One region of the Deinococcus metallilatus genome, then DNA from elsewhere that is predicted to be linked to it. Evidence: riboswitches for the same ligand, from Rfam matches in the RefSeq annotation. Region 1 holds a riboswitch; the other holds the start of a gene.
The links. Region 1 has a riboswitch for cyclic di-GMP ahead of E5F05_RS03190 (hypothetical protein). Riboswitches for the same ligand answer to the same signal wherever they lie in the genome.
Positions count from the first base shown of each region.

Region 1 (7,556 bases):
CCGCCCGGGCTGCGGCTGCCCGAGGTCCGGCTCTCGGCCATCTTCGGCGTCAGCCGCGAACGCATCCGGCGCATCCTGCTGCGGCTCAGCGAGGCGAACTACGTCGACCTCACGCCGAACGAGGGCGCGCGGGTCTACCGCCCCACCCCCGCCACCGTGCACGAGATGTTCGGAGCACGCCGCCTGATCGAATCGCAGACGGTGCGCGAGGCCTGCGCGCGCTGGACACCCCAGGTGGACCAGGACCTGCGGGCACTGCTGGCCCGGGAGCACCACGCGGAGCTGCGGGGCGAGCGGGCCACGGCCATCCGGCTGTCAGGCGAGTTTCACCTGCGCCTGGCGGAAGTGGCGGGCAACCAGGTGCTGCTGCGCTTCCTGCGCGAACTCACCGCCCAGAGTTCGCTGGCGCTGGCGCTGTATGGCCGGGCGGCCCCGCCGACCTGTGAGAACCACGACCATGACCGCCTGCTCGACGAACTGGCGGCGGGCCAGGCCGAGGAAGCGGTGCGGCTGATGGAGCGCCACCTGCGGGAGATCGAGGCGCGGCTCGACCTGTCGGCCCCCGTTCAGCAGCGGGTGGACCTGGAGGCGGCCCTCAGCCTGACCCCCGCCGCGACCTGAGAAGGGAGATCACCCCCGGTGGCCGCTCACGATGGGGGAGAGGTAGGCCAGGAGGGCCGCGCGCACCTCGGCGCGGACGGCGGGGTTGGTGGCCCCGGCCGGGTCGCCGAGGGCATACAGGCCGCCCGCGATGTGGATACTCAGCCGCGCGACGCAGGCCCGGGCCTCGGGGCCGAGCTGGGGCGCCCGGACCTCCAGAATTCCCTCGACCCGCCGCTGGAGGGCGGCCAGCACCGTCTCGGTGTCGGGTGTGGTGGAGGGGGCGGACAGGAGCAGGCTCAGCAGGCCGGGGGGATCGCTGTTCAGCCGGGCGTGCACCTCCAGCACATCGTCGATCACGTCGGCCAGCGGGCGGCCGGAGGCGTGCCGCAAGACCTCGTCCAGCGCCTGCCCGAGCCGCTCGGTCCAGCGGGCCTGGAGCGCCGTGAGCAGCGCCGCCTTGTCCGGAAAGAACTGGTAGAGCGACCCCACCGACACGCCCGCCCGCTCCGCGATGTGGTTGGTGGTGCTGGCCGCGTACCCCTGCTCGGCAAACAGGCTCGCGGCGGCCTCCAGCAGCCGCGCGACCATCTGGCGGCTGCGGGCCTGCCGGGGAATGCGCCGCGTGCGGGAACCCGGAATCATGCCCGGACAATAGGACGCCGGGCACCGAAACGCGAGTGCGGGTGAGGGCTGGGTCCCCTGACCCTCCGGCAGAACCTGTGGAAGCACGGTTTTCACACTTTTCCAGCGCCTCACCGGGCGACACAAACGCGAGTTGTGAATGCGAGCAAAGGCTCGCATACTTGGAAGCACACCGCTGTCTGCCCTCTGCCTTCCGCTCCGCCCTCCCCGGAGGCCCGCCATGAGTCTGCCCCCACCACCGCCCCGCTCCCTCACCGTCGGTGACATTCGCACCCGCTTTGCCGTCCAGGGGGAGGGGCCGCCCGTTCTGCTGCTGCACGGGATCGGCCGCAGCCTGGAAGACTGGTCGGAGACGCTGGGGCCGCTGGCGCGCGGCCAGCGCGTCTATGCCCTCGACCTGATCGGTTTCGGCTACACCGACAAGCCGGACGTGCCCTACACCCTGGCGGGCCTGGCGCGCTTCGCCGCGCACTTTCTGGACGCGGTGGGGGAGACGCGGCCCGTGACCCTGATCGGCAACTCGCTGGGCGGCGCGGTCGCGCAGCAGTTCGCGGTGCAGTTCCCGGAACGGACCCGCGCGCTGGTGCTGGTGAACAGCGCGGGCTTCGGGCCGGAGGTCGCCCCGGTCCTGCGCGCCCTGGCGGTGCCGCACCTGGGGGAACTGCTGCTGCGGCCCACCCGCTGGAACGCCCGGCAGACCGTGCGCTCCCTCTTTCACGCCCCGGCACTGGTCACGGAGGAACGCGTGGCGCAGGCGCTGGACCTGGCCCGCCAGCCCGGCGCGGCCCGCGCCTTCCTGCGCGTCCTGCGTGACCTGGGCGACTGGCGCGGGGCAAAGGCGCCCTGGCGCGCGGCCCTGCACGGTCCCCTCGCCGCGCGGCGGGTGCCGACGCTGATCGTCTGGGGCGACCGCGACCGGATTCTGCCCGCCGCGCACCTCGCCGCCGCCCGTGAGCGGCAGCCCCACGCGCGCACCCACCTCTTTCCCCGGACCGGCCACATGCCGCAACTGGAACGGCCCGGCGCCTTCAACCGCCTCGTCCTCGACTTTCTTCAGGAGGTTCCCGCATGATCCCCCACCATCAGGTCGCCATTATCGGCACCGGTTTCGCGGGGCTGGGTATGGCCGCCCAGCTCGCGCGGCACGGCATCCACGATTTCGTGCTGTTCGAGCGGGCCGGGGAGGTCGGCGGCACCTGGCGGGACAACACCTACCCGGGCTGCGCCTGCGACGTCAAGAGCGACCTCTACTCCTTCTCCTTCGCCCCCAACCCCGACTGGGCCCACCGTTACGCCCGCCAGCCGGAAATCCTCGACTACCTGCGCCGCACTGCTGGCACCTTCGGCCTGCGCCCCCACATCCGGTTTCACCACGAGGTCGAGCGGGCCGAGTGGGACGACGCGGAAGCCCTCTGGCGCATCCAGACGAGCGGCGGAACGTACACGGCCCGCGTCCTGATCTCGGGGCATGGCCCGCTGATCGAGCCGAAGTGGCCGGACCTCCCCGGGCTGGGCACCTTCGCGGGGCCGCGTTTCCACTCCGCCCGCTGGGACCACGGCGTGGACCTGCGGGGCAAGCGCGTGGCGGTGATCGGCACCGGCGCCTCGGCCATCCAGTTCGTGCCGGAGGTGCAGCGGCAGGCCGCGCACCTGACCGTCTTCCAGCGTTCGGCCCCCTGGATCATGCCGCGGATGGACCATGAAACCAGCGAGCGCCGCCGCGCCCTGTTCCGCCGTTACCCCGCCCTGCAACGCCTCGCGCGGCAGTGGATTTTCGGCAACGCCGAGGCCCGCTTCCTGACCTTCTCGAACGCGCGTTTCGGGCAGTTGGCCGAGAACCTGGGGCGCAAACACCTGGAGGCGCAGGTTCCCGACCCCGCCCTGCGCGCCAAGCTCACGCCGGACTACCGCCTGGGCTGCAAGCGTATCCTGGTTTCGGACGACTACTACCCGGCCATCCAGCAGCCGAACGTCGAACTGGTGACCGAACCCATCACCGGGGTGCGCGGTTCCCGCGTCGTGACGGCGGACGGCCAGGAGCGCGAGTTCGACGTGCTGATCGGCGGCACTGGCTTCAACGCCACGCAGCCCGCCATCGCCCGGCTGATCTACGGGCGGGACGGGCGCTCGCTGGCGGACGTGTGGCAACCCCACATGGAGGCGCTGCACGGCACCACGGTCGCGGGCTTTCCGAACCTGTTCCTGATCGTGGGGCCGAACACCGGCCTGGGGCACAACAGCATGGTGTACATCATGGAGGCGCAGATCGGCTACATCCTGCGGGCGCTGGCGTACCTGGAACGTGAACACCTGCTGGCGCTGGAACCCCGCCCGGAGGCGCAGGAGGCCTACAACCGGCTGTTGCAGGAGAAGCTGCAAGGCACGGTCTGGATGCAGGGCGGCTGCACGAGCTGGTACATCGACGCGGGCGGCCGCAACACCTCGCTCTGGCCCGAACGGGCGGCGAGCTTCCGGCGCACCTTGCAGCACTTCGACCCCGCGCAGTACCGCCTCCGCCTGAGTCCCCGGCCCCTCCCCGCCCGCAGCGCCGCTCCCCGGAGCGCCTGACCTTGCGGCCTTACGTCTTCCAGAACGGCACGGCGGTGCTGACCGGGGCGGCCAGCGGCATCGGCCGTGCGCTGGCGCGTGGGCTGGCCGTACGTGGAAGCCACCTCGCCCTGATCGACCGCGACGAGGTGGGGCTGAACGCGGTCGCGGCGGAGTTGCGGGAGCGGTATCCCGCCCTGAAGATCGGCGTTCATCCTTTCGACCTCAGCCGCACGGCGCAGATTCCCGCCCTCGCGGACGCCGTGCTGCGCGAGCATCCCCGGGTCACCCTCCTGATCAACAACGCGGGCGTGGCGCTGGGCGGCACCTTCGAGCAGCTCACCCTGGACGAGTTCGAGTGGGTGATGGACATCAACTTCCGCGCGGTCGTCGCGCTGACCAAAGCGTTCCTGCCCGCCCTGCGGTCCACGCTGGACGCGCAACTGGTGAACGTCTCCAGCCTGTTCGGGTTGATCGGCCCCGCCGGGCAGAGCGCCTACTCGTCGAGCAAGTTCGCGGTGCGCGGCTTCAGCGAGGTGCTGCGCCACGAACTCACGCCGCAGGGGGTGGGCGTGACCACGGTGTTTCCCGGCGGCGTGCGGACCAACATCGCCCGGAATGCCCGGGTGGGGCAGGGGGTCAGCCAGGTGGAAACGCAGGCGGGCCAGCGCGAGTTCGAGCGCCTGCTGCGCCTCGATCCGGCGCAAGCTGCCGAGATCATCCTGCATGGGACCGGGCGCCGCCAGGCCCGCGTGCTCGTGGGCAACGACGCCAGACTGCTCGACTGGATCGCGCGTCTGCTGCCCGGTTCGTACGGGCGTGTGCTGGAGGTGCTGCGGGGCGCTCGCTGAGCGTGCAGTTCATGGAGAGCCTCGCGGGACGTGGCCTCGGGGCGGGTTGAAAAGGCGGGCTGGGGGTGGCGTCGGAAGGCGTTTCCCCCAGCCCCCTCCCCTGGCAGGGGCACTTTCGGAAAGGGAGGCGCGCAGAGCGGCAGAGCTGGCGGTTCCTGCCTGGAACGGATTGATTTCTGCGAATAGGGAGTCGGAACGGCAGAGCCAGCCCGCTTTTCCAACAGGTTCTCAGTCTGGCCCCGGGGCTTCGGCACACGCAGTCCGTGGTCCGCTTTCTCGCTGCGCGGCCGAGAAGGACGTGGAGGGCAGGCCAGGACTGAGGTCTTCCGCCGGACCAAAACGGGAATTGATGGGCTGGAGCATCTGACGAGGCCCGGCGCTCCGGTTTCTGGTCTGAGGGCATGAGAAGACTGTAAGGGTTTGGTAATGGCTTCTGCCCTAGGCTCTGCCCGTTCCGGAGCTATGAAGCGTGCGGCATATCCGGGCACCTGCCGCATGTGGAGCCAGTGGTGCGACCGACGAAACCGTGAACCCCTGGGTGACACGTTTGTCGGTCGCCTTTTCGTTTTCTTACAGACGCCTTGCCAGGGGTTTCGCTACAACTGTTCGTCCCCTCTTCTGGGGCTGTCCAGTCGTTCAAGTGAAGCCCAATTGCGCTGGTGCGTCAGGAAGCGCTTCCAGGTTCTCTGCCGTCCCGCTGATCCGAAGGAGCTGTGATGAAATCTCTAACCCTGCCCCCGCGCCGTTTTGTCTGCGTCGCCTTCGCCCTGGCCGGATTCGCCGCCGCGCAGCAGGCCGCCAGCCCACTGAAGCTGGTGCTGAGTCAGTTGCTGGTGCAGACCGTGACCAAGAACGGCAAGACCCAGGAAGAATTCGTGCCGGTGAGCGCCGTTCACCCCGGCGACGTGTTGCAGCAGAGCGTGAAGGCCAGCAACACCGGAAGACAGCCCCTCAAGAACATCGCGCTGCAACTGCCGGTCCCCGCCAACGAGGTCTTCATGAAGGCCGACGAGAGCGTGTACAGGGCGCAGTACAGCATTGACGGCGGCAAGACCTACGCGGCCGCGCCCATCACCAGAAAGATCACGGTCACCGAGAACGGCAAGACCGTCACCAAAGAGGTCGTGGTGCAGCCCAGCGAGTACACCAATGTCCGCTGGGTGGTGCCCACCCTGAACCCCTCTGACTCTGTGACGCTCACTGCCCGCTTCAAGGTCCGTTGATCTTTGCCCACCTCCGGAGGTTTCATGAAGACAGTCCGTAAAACCATTGCCCTGCTCGCTGCCCTCTCGCTGGCCTCGGCCTACGCGGCAGGCACCACCGCTGGGGCCGCCATCGGGAACCAGGCCACCGCCTCATTCTCGGACGCGAGCGGTACCAACCCCACCACCGTGTATTCCAACGCGGTGGTGACCACCGTGAGCGCCGTGCCCAGCTTCACCGTGCTGCTGAACAACCAGAACAGCAGCGGCACGCCCGGCACCAACGGCGCGGGTCTGACCCCGGCGGGCACCGCGAGCCTGGTTCCCGGACAGCAGGCCAGCTTCAAGTACACCATCACCAACACCGGCAACGTCACGCAGGACACCTATTCCTTTGTGACTCAGACCACCTACAGTGCCACCAGCGGCGCAGCCCCCACCACGCCCGTCTACTACACCACCGACAGCAGCGGCAACTGCACCGCCACTGCGGCCACGACGTCCGGTCCCCTGGACCCTGGCCAGAGCGCCACCTTCTGCGTGGTGTACACCGTCCCGACCAGCGCCAAGACCGGCGACAAGTTGGGGACCAACGCCATCGTGGCGCTGACCCCCCACACCATCACGTCGCAGTCCTACACCGCGCCAGACGGCACGGTGGTTCCCGGCGCTGCGGTCACCGAGACGGCCCCCGCCAACGACACCGACAACTGGAACCAGGCGCAGATCACCCGTACCGACACTGGGCAGGTCGGCCCCAACCTGGACGCCGACGCCGACGGCAAAGTGGACCCGGGCAACGCCGTGGCCGTCACCTCCTATCAGAGCCCGGACGGCACCCCGGTCACCATCAACTACAGCGGCGACAGCCAGAACGCCCAGGCGATCAGCACCACCACCAGCGTCACCTTCCTGAACACGGTCAAGAACAACGGCAACCGCGCCGACATCTTCAATCTGAGCACGGCGACTGCCGGGTTCCCGACCGGTACGACCGTCACCATCACCGATACCAGCGGCACCACCATCGCCAACACGGGCAGCCTCGCGGCGGGGGCCGAGTACACCTTCCGCGTCAAGGTGACCTTCCCCGCCAACTCGGCCCCCGCCTCCTCGGGCGTGGCCCCCACGGTCACCGTCACCAGCACCAGCCAGAACAGCCTGCCCGCCAACGGCGGCGCGGGTGCCCAGACCGACACCACCACTGACATCGTGAACCTGCCGGGCGTGCTCTTTACCGACAGCGTGAACGGCACACCGACGCCCAGTGCCGTCAGCAAGACCGTCACGACCACGGGTGCCACGACCGGCACCACCCCGGTGACCTTCCCGATGGTCGTCGTGAACAACGGCTCGACCCCGGACACCTTCAACCTGACCGGTACAGTGGCGGTCAGCATCCCGACGGGTAACGCGAACCCGGCGGTGACCTACTACGCCGACGCCAACTGCGACGGCGTCGCGGACAACACGACGGCTCTCACGTCCACCGGTTCGCTGGCGGCGGGGGCCAAGAGCTGCTTCGTGGCCAGCGTGGCGGTGCCGCAGAACACGCTCCCCGGCCCCTACACCGTGACCCAGACGGCGACCTCGCCCACCACCGGGACGACCTCGACCGACGCGGACGACAAGTTCACGGTGGCCACCACCCAGAACCTCTACACGCCGACCAAGACGGTGGACAAGAACACGGCTGCCCCCGGCGCCACCC
Region 1 covers NZ_CP038510.1:712,171-719,726, reverse strand. Annotated here, with positions in the region: gene E5F05_RS03215 (GntR family transcriptional regulator) at 1-621, shown strand, start outside; gene E5F05_RS03210 (TetR/AcrR family transcriptional regulator) at 631-1,245, opposite strand; gene E5F05_RS03205 (alpha/beta fold hydrolase) at 1,466-2,317, shown strand; gene E5F05_RS03200 (flavin-containing monooxygenase) at 2,314-3,813, shown strand; gene E5F05_RS03195 (SDR family NAD(P)-dependent oxidoreductase) at 3,816-4,643, shown strand; cyclic di-GMP riboswitch class II at 5,090-5,173, shown strand; gene E5F05_RS03190 (hypothetical protein) at 5,360-5,866, shown strand; gene E5F05_RS03185 (DUF11 domain-containing protein) at 5,891-7,556, shown strand, end outside.

Region 2 (7,556 bases), on a different contig from region 1:
TCCTGGTGCTTGCCACCGCGGCCGATGGTGGAGCCTCGGCGCTGTACGAGCGGCTGGAGTTCAACCTTGCCGGAATGCTCCCCGGCTACGCGCTGAAGCCGCACGGTGGGCTGGCTGGGGCCCTGATCTCCTGGAAACAGCTCGGGGAAAAGGCGGAACAGGCGGCCTTCCCCCCGGGTGTTCCGCCCGGCCCTCCCCTTCCCCAGGGGAATAATTAAGTGAATGTTTTCACGATAGATCCGATTCGTGAAATTTTTGTTTCTCGCGCTCTGAGGAGTGCGCTACAGTGCCGCCATGATCGCGTATTGCGAGGTGAGCGCGTTCACCGATACGCCGGGACAGGGCAACCGGGCGGGCGTGGTGCTGGAGGCCGGGGAACTGTCCGAGGCGGAGATGCAGGCCCTCGCGGCGTTTCTGGACGTGCCGGAGACAGTCTTCGTCACGCGGATGGGCAGGGAGGCGGTGCGGGTGCGGTACTTCACGCCCACGCAGGAGATCGAGTTCTGCGGGCACGCCACGGTCGCCCTCGGGCTGAGGCTGGCCCAGAGTGGGCACTGGGGAGGCGGCCCGCTGGTGCTGGAAACGCTGGTGGGGCGCATTCCCCTGATGCTGGAGGCGGAAGCGGGCGTGCCCACGCGGGTGTGGATGGCGCAGCGGCGCCTGGAGTCGCGCCCGGTGCCGCGCGCCCTGCGGGCCGAACTCGCGGAGGCGCTGGGCCTCGACGAGCGCATGATTCACCGGGGGCTGCCGCTGGCATCGGCCAGCACGGGCCTCTGGAGCGTCTTTGTGCCGCTGCTCGACGGCGTGATTCTCGACGGGCTGGAACCGGACCTGCGGCGGATTCACGCGCTCTCCGACGCGCTGGAGGTGACCAGCGTGTACACCTACGCCCCAATGGGCGTGAGCCGCTTTGCCGCGCGGGACTTCGCGCCCGCGGTCGGGATTCCGGAGGACCCGGTCACGGGCAGCGCGGCGGGTGCGCTCCTCGCGCTGCTGGCGCGTGAAGGCCGCCTGCCGGTGCGGGGCGGGCGGGCCTGGGGCGTGGTGTACCAGGGCCACGCGCTGGGCACCCCTGGCGAGGTGGAGGTCGAGGTGACGCTCGCGGGGCAGACGGTGCAGGAGGTGCGCGTGGGGGGCCGCGCCGCGCTGAACCGCGAAGGGTACTGGACGGCGGAAACGTAAGTAAGACTTCTGTAGGAAGTTTGCATTATCTTGGGCGTGCTTCGTTAAGAGAATCCTCTCTGACGAAGAGAGGCGCTGAATCCTGTCCTGTAATGCGGGCACCTCGGACAGGAGGAGCCAGTGGTGCGACCGGCTTTTCGTTCAGCTTCCCGACCCATTCAACTGAATGCGCGGAAAGCTTTGATTCACCGGAAGAATCCTTTCCGGGGAGGAGATTCTGATGCATCACTTCAAGGCTTTGGCTCTGGTTGCGGCGCTGTTGACGGGCGGCGCGCTCGCCGCAGACAGCACGTCCACCGACCACAACAACGCGACGATGACCCTGACGGCCAGCGGAACAGCCAGCGACGCGGTCAAGTTCACCATCGCCCAGACGACCCTGACCATTCCGGCGGCCCAGGTGCGGCCGGGGGCCAGCTTTACGGTCAGCGTGCCCGTCAGCAATCCCACCAGCCGGAACATCAAGGTCAGCGGCGCGGCGGGCACCCCCAGCGGCGGGGCGTTTTCCAGCAAGCTGACCATCGCGCCGGTGAATGCCAGCAACGTGGCCATCGCGGGCGGCAGCAGCGGGACGCTGAGCTATACCTTCACCTTCGCCGCGGCCCAGGCGGGCGACCCGGTCTACACCGGCAACGTCTCCGTGACGTTCACCATCACCGCGACGGCGGACGACGCCGCACCAGGTGACCTGACCTTCGGCACCGGCGGCAACTGACTTTTCCTTTCCCTTGAGGCAGGACGGGCGCTCCGGCTCGTCCTGTTTTGCAGGAGCCTTGATGAGACGGACGGTTTGCCTTCTTCTGGCGCTCGCGGGTCAGGCGGGCGCGCAGTTCGCGGCCCCCGGCATCACCCTCACGCCGAGCAGCACCCAGGCGGCGCCGCTGGAAGTCGCCCGGCACGTTCTGGTACAACCCGAGAGGCTGGAAACGCGGCTGCAAACGGGTTACACGACCGGCAACCTGAACTTCACGCTGTTCAGTGAAGTAAACACCGAAGTCGTGCTGAAAACGAGCGACCCGCGTCTGGTCTTGCTGGGCAGCGAGAATGGCGTGGTGCGCCTGAACGCCTACTCGCTCCAGAGTGTCAGCGGCGTGGCGCTGGGGGCACACAACGGCACCCTCACCGTCAGCAACCGCGCGGGGCAGGTGCTGGTGACGGTGCCGTATATCGTCGCCCCCGCCAAAGCCCTCAACCAGAGCGTGTCCTTCTATTACACGCCGGGAAGCAATCAGGGGTCCCTCAGCTACGCCGTGTCGGGCAATCCGCAGTCGCCGCTCGACCCGCGCTGGAGCATGAGTGTCGGTGTGAACGTGAATCCCAGGGAGGGCCGGGTGGGCGGGAGCGTGGGCCTCAACGTGAGCTGGTAGCGTGGCCCCATGGCTCGTGAGGCGGCGTTCTGGGAACAACACGGGTTCGATGTTCGGCTGGAGTGGGGCGAGGCGGGCGTGCGGCACCTCGCCCCGCAGGCCGAAGCGGTGGTGATCGTGGACGTGCTGTCCTTTTCGACCTGCGTGGACGTGGGGGTGTCGCGCGGGGCAGCGGTGTTGCCCTACCGCTGGCGGGAGAGGCGGGCGGCGACGTTTGCCGCTGAACACGGGGCGCTGCTGGCGGGAGAGCGGGCGGCGGGTGGACCTTCGCTCTCGCCCGCCTCGCTGCTGAAACTGCCCCCGGGGACGCGGCTGGTGCTGCCCTCGCCCAACGGGGCCACGCTCTGCGCGTGGGCACAGGAAGGCAGCGGGGCGGCGGTGTTCGCGGCGTGCCTGCGAAATGCGGGGGCGGTGGGCGCCTTTTTGCGCGGACGCTTCCGGCGGGTGCTGGTGGTTCCGGCGGGGGAACGCTGGCCGGACGGGTCGTTGCGGCCCGCGCTGGAGGACGCTCTGGGGGCGGGGGCCGTGGTGGACGCGCTGTGCCGCTCAGCGGGCCTCTCCCCTTCCCCGGAGGCCCAGGGCGCGCGGACCGCCTTCCTGGCGCTGTGGGAGCGGTTGCCGGAGATGCTGAGAACCTGCGCCTCGGGGGCCGAACTGGTGGACCGGGGCTTCGCGGAGGACGTGACGCTGGCGGCGGAGCTGAACGTGAGTGGCGGCGTGCCGGTGTTGCAGGGGGGGGTGTTCGTGAACGCGGCGGACTGAGCGCGGCGTACACTGCCCGGATGCTCGGCCTGATGTGTGTGGATGTGGACGGAACGCTGGTCGGTACCGGGAACGTGGTGCGGGAGGACGTGTGGGCGGCGCTGGCGGACGCGCGGGCGCGCGGCGTGCGGATCGCGCTGTGCAGCGGGCGGCCCGCCTTCGGGAACGCGCTGGCCTACGCGCGGCGGCTGGACCCGGACGGCTGGCACGTCTTTCAGAACGGCGCGTCGGTGGTGAACGTGGGCAGCGGCGCGAGCCTGTCCGAACCGCTGCCGCAGGCGGGCCTGGCGCTGCTGCTGACCCGCGCCCACGAGACGGGGCGGCTGCTGGAGGTCTACACCGACAACGAGTACGGCGTCACGCAGCCGGGCGACCTGGCGCGGCGGCACGCGGAGTTGCTGGGGGTGCCTTACGTCCCGCGCGACCCGGAGACACTGACCGGCACGCGCGTGCGGGCGCAGTGGGTGGTGCCCCACGCCGAGGCCCCGGCGGTGCAGGCCGAACCGCACCCGGGCCTGGACCTGCACCCGGCGGGCAGCCCGGTGATGCCGGACGTGCTGTTCATCAGCGTGACGCGCGCGGGGGTCGGCAAGGGCAGCGCCGTCCGGCAGGTTGCCGCCGAGTACGGCGTGCCGCTGGGGCGGGTGATGATGGTCGGGGACGGGCACAACGACGTGACCGCCATGCGCGAGGTCGGTTATCCGGTCGCGATGGGCAATGCGGACGCCGAAGCCCACGCCGCCGCCCGCTACCACGTCGGGCACGTGGATGAAGGCGGACTGGTGGAAGCGGTGAGGCTGGCCCTGACCCTGTAATACCAACTTGCTCTGATTCCAGAACATACGGACAGGCCACCATAAGGTTTTCCATCGCCGCAAGCCGGTATTTTCTCGCTCCGCTCGGGTTCGTCTCCGACTCACCTGAAGTTCGTATAAGCTCAGGGGCGAGGTCTGGTCCCGGGCCCCCCGTTCACTCGTTCCGCTGGTCATGCGCTGGGGGAAGCGATGCCACAAGAACCGCCGGAAAGACACCTGCGCCTGGTGCTGGACGACGATCTGAACCTGGATGCCGCCTCGCTGGGGGCGTACGCGGGCTGGCAGGCGGCCCTGGCGGAGGCCGCGCGGGCAGGACCGCCGCCGCCGCGCGTGCTGCTGGCCGCGCACGGCGGCCTGGTTTCGCAGACGTCCGGCGAGGCCTTTGCAGGACACGTCCGGGAACTGGACGAGGCGGGCTGGACCGTCACCTTCATCACCCGGACCGGGCTGGAAGAGGCCCTGGACCGGCTGACGAACACGCACCTCTTCAGCGGGCTGGTGCGGGTGGTCGGTCAGCTCCTGGCGCTGTACCGCCGCAGCGATCCCGCCGCCTTCTTTCCGCTGGGGGCCTTCAGCGGGAACGCGAGCGGCCCGGTGACGGCCCCCACGCTGGACGCCCAGGCGCAGGCAAGAGAGCAGCGCCTCCTGGCGGACCTCCAGGGGCTGATCGGGTCGGAGGCAGCGGGGGACTCCGCCGAGGTGCGGGCACTGGTCGAGCACTGGCAGGCCCATCCGGCCGACCTGAGAAGCGCCGTGAAGAGCGCGGCGCAGCAAACCGCGGTCCTGCTGGGGCAGCACACCTGGCAGGCCGTGCAGCCCGCCGTGGCCCCGCTGCTGCAAGGCGCGGACAGGGACCAGGTCAGCCTCAGCGTGCAGGAGTTGCGGGCGGCTCTGGCGACCACGGCAGCAGCAGCGGCCGACCCGAATGCGCTGGAGGCCTACCTCGTCGAGCAGGTCATCCGCACGGTGTTTCCCCCGCCGCGCACGCTGTGGCAGCAGATGAAGGACCGGATGGCGGCCCTCGTGCGGCCCGGGGCGGTGGGGACGGCCCTGCTCGGCTTTCTGGACGGGTTGCCGCCGCTGCGGGTCGCGCTGGTGGGGCACAGCCTGGGCGGCATCCTGCTGGATCATCTGGAGCGGGCGGCCGCCACCCTCACGCCGCTGCGGGACCGGGTGGAAGGCGTGGTGTACCTGGCCCCGGCCAACACGCTGGCCTTCGCGCGGCAGACGCCCCGGCTGCCGCACGCGCGCTACGCCCTGATGGGCCTGACCGACGCCGAGGAACGCACCGAGGTGGGGCAGATTTCCCCGCTGATCGCGGGTCTGTATCCCCGGACGGTGCTGTATTTGATCAGCAACGCGCTGGAAGACCAGCGGGGCACGCCCCTCCTGGGGATGCAACGGTACCTGACGGCGGACAGCTTCCGGGGAAGGTTCCAGACGGTCACCTGGGTGCCCACCCCGCAGATTCAGCACTTCACGCACACCGGCTTTCTCAGCGATCCGGCCATCCGGGCGTGGGTGCGGGGGCAGCTCGGACTGGCCTGAATGCGCCGGATCACGGCAGCGGGTAGAAGAAGACCGCCAGGGCCAGGATCACGTACACGGCCAGCAGCAGCAGGCCCTCCAGCCAGTTCGTCTCGCCGTCGCGCACCACGCTGCCCGCGATCACCACGGCGGCCCCGATAGCGGCAAGTTCCAGCGGCGTCACGACCAGGTTCATCGGCTGCCCGACCAGCAGGCCCGCCAGCACCAGCAGCGGCGCGACCAGCAGGGCGACCTGCACGGTGGAGCCGAGGCTGATGGTCATCGAGAGGTCCATCTTGTTGCGCAGGGCGAACAGCACGGCGGCGGCGTGTTCGGCGGCGTTGCCGATGATCGGGATCAGGATCAGGCCCACGAAGAACTCGGTGAGGCCCAGGGCGGCGGTGGCGGCGTCGAGCGTCCCCACCAGGAACTCGGACATGAACGCGACGGCGATGGTGGCGGCGGCCAGCACGCCGACGGCGTAGGGCACGCTCCAGAGGGGACCTTCGTGCTCGTCGTGGGCGTCCGGGTCGTCGGCGGTGGAGAGGATGTCGCGGTGGCTGACCAGCGTGAAGTAGATGTAGGCGAGGTAGACCAGGATCAGGACGACGGCCGTCGCGTCGCTGAGGTTCACGTCCAGGGCCTCGATCCGTCCGGGCGTGATGCCGCGCGCCGCGAGGTCGAAGATGGTGGGGATCATCAGGGCGATCACGCTGATGGCCAGCAGGCTGGCGACGGTCGTGGCGGACTTCAGGTTGAAGCGTTGCTCCTTGTACTTCAGGCCGCCTAGGAACACGGCCAGGCCCATCACCAGCAGCAGGTTGCCCAGCATCGAGCCGATGATGCTGGCCTTGACCACCTCCAGCTTGCCCGCCTGGAGGGCGAAAAAGGCGATGATCAGCTCGGTGGCGTTCCCGAAGGTGGCGTTCAGCAGCCCGCCCACCGTGCTGCCCGCCCGCACCGCGAGCTGCTCGGTCGCCTGGCCCATGATGCCCGCCAGCGGCAGGATCGCCAGGGCCGCGCTGAGGAAGATCAGCGTGGGGCTGCCGTGCGTGACTTCCAGAAAGACCGCGATGGGCAGGAAGATCAGGAGGACGTTGAGCCACTTCATGGGGGGCAGTGTAGCCGGAAGGTGAGGCGGAGCACCTTCATGGGCAGCGGCGCAGGACACCAAGGCGCCCGCGCGCGTCTGTTAGCCTGCTCCCCGGTATGGCGACGGTCGCGGAATTGCGGGAGAAATTGCGCCGTCCGCTGGCGGCGGAACTCGCGGCGGGCTGCGCGGACCGGGTGGTGGCGGGCGGCGTGGAGCGGCTGCTGGCGTCGCCGCTGGCGAACCCCTTTCCGGGCGTGCGGGAGGCGCTGCGGGGGTACGCGGGGCTGGACGCGGCGGGCCGGGCGGAGGCGCTGCAACAGGCGCTGGCCTTGCTGGACGGGTCGGAGCGGAAGGCAGAGCCTCCCAGGACCACCCGCCAGGCCGTCCCGACCGCCGCCCCCGGCGAGCGGCTGCCCCCCGAGGCCGAGGTCACGCGGCTGGACACCGGACCGGGGGGCGCGCGCAAGCTCCAGTCCCTGGGCCTGCACACCCTGCGCGACGTGCTGCACGCCTACCCGCACCGCCACGAGGACCGCCGCGCCCTCCCCGACCTCTCCGAAGTGGAGGAAGGGCAGAAGGTCACGGTGGAGGGCACGGTGGTCGCCAAGACGCGCCGCAAGCCGAAGCCGAACATGCTGATTCTGGACGTGACGCTGGAAACGCCCTCGGGCGGGCGGGTCAGGGCGTCGTGGTTCAACCAGCCGTGGGTGGAGCGGCAACTGCGGGAAGGCGCGCGGCTGGTGTTGACGGGCCGGGTGAAGAAGTTCGGAAGAAGCGTGCAGCTCGGCGTGGAGCATCTGGAGACGGTGG
Region 2 covers NZ_CP038512.1:1,607,175-1,614,730, forward strand. Annotated here, with positions in the region: gene E5F05_RS21465 (hypothetical protein) at 6-218, shown strand; gene E5F05_RS13755 (PhzF family phenazine biosynthesis isomerase) at 295-1,182, shown strand; cyclic di-GMP riboswitch class II at 1,242-1,326, shown strand; gene E5F05_RS13760 (hypothetical protein) at 1,403-1,897, shown strand; gene E5F05_RS13765 (hypothetical protein) at 1,959-2,549, shown strand; gene E5F05_RS13770 (2-phosphosulfolactate phosphatase) at 2,559-3,311, shown strand; gene E5F05_RS13775 (Cof-type HAD-IIB family hydrolase) at 3,332-4,126, shown strand; gene E5F05_RS13780 (lipase family protein) at 4,316-5,674, shown strand; gene cax (calcium/proton exchanger) at 5,685-6,764, opposite strand; gene recG (ATP-dependent DNA helicase RecG) at 6,863-7,556, shown strand, end outside.
Region 2: linked by a shared signal. The riboswitch ahead of E5F05_RS13760 (hypothetical protein) and the one ahead of E5F05_RS03190 (hypothetical protein) in region 1 are both predicted to bind cyclic di-GMP.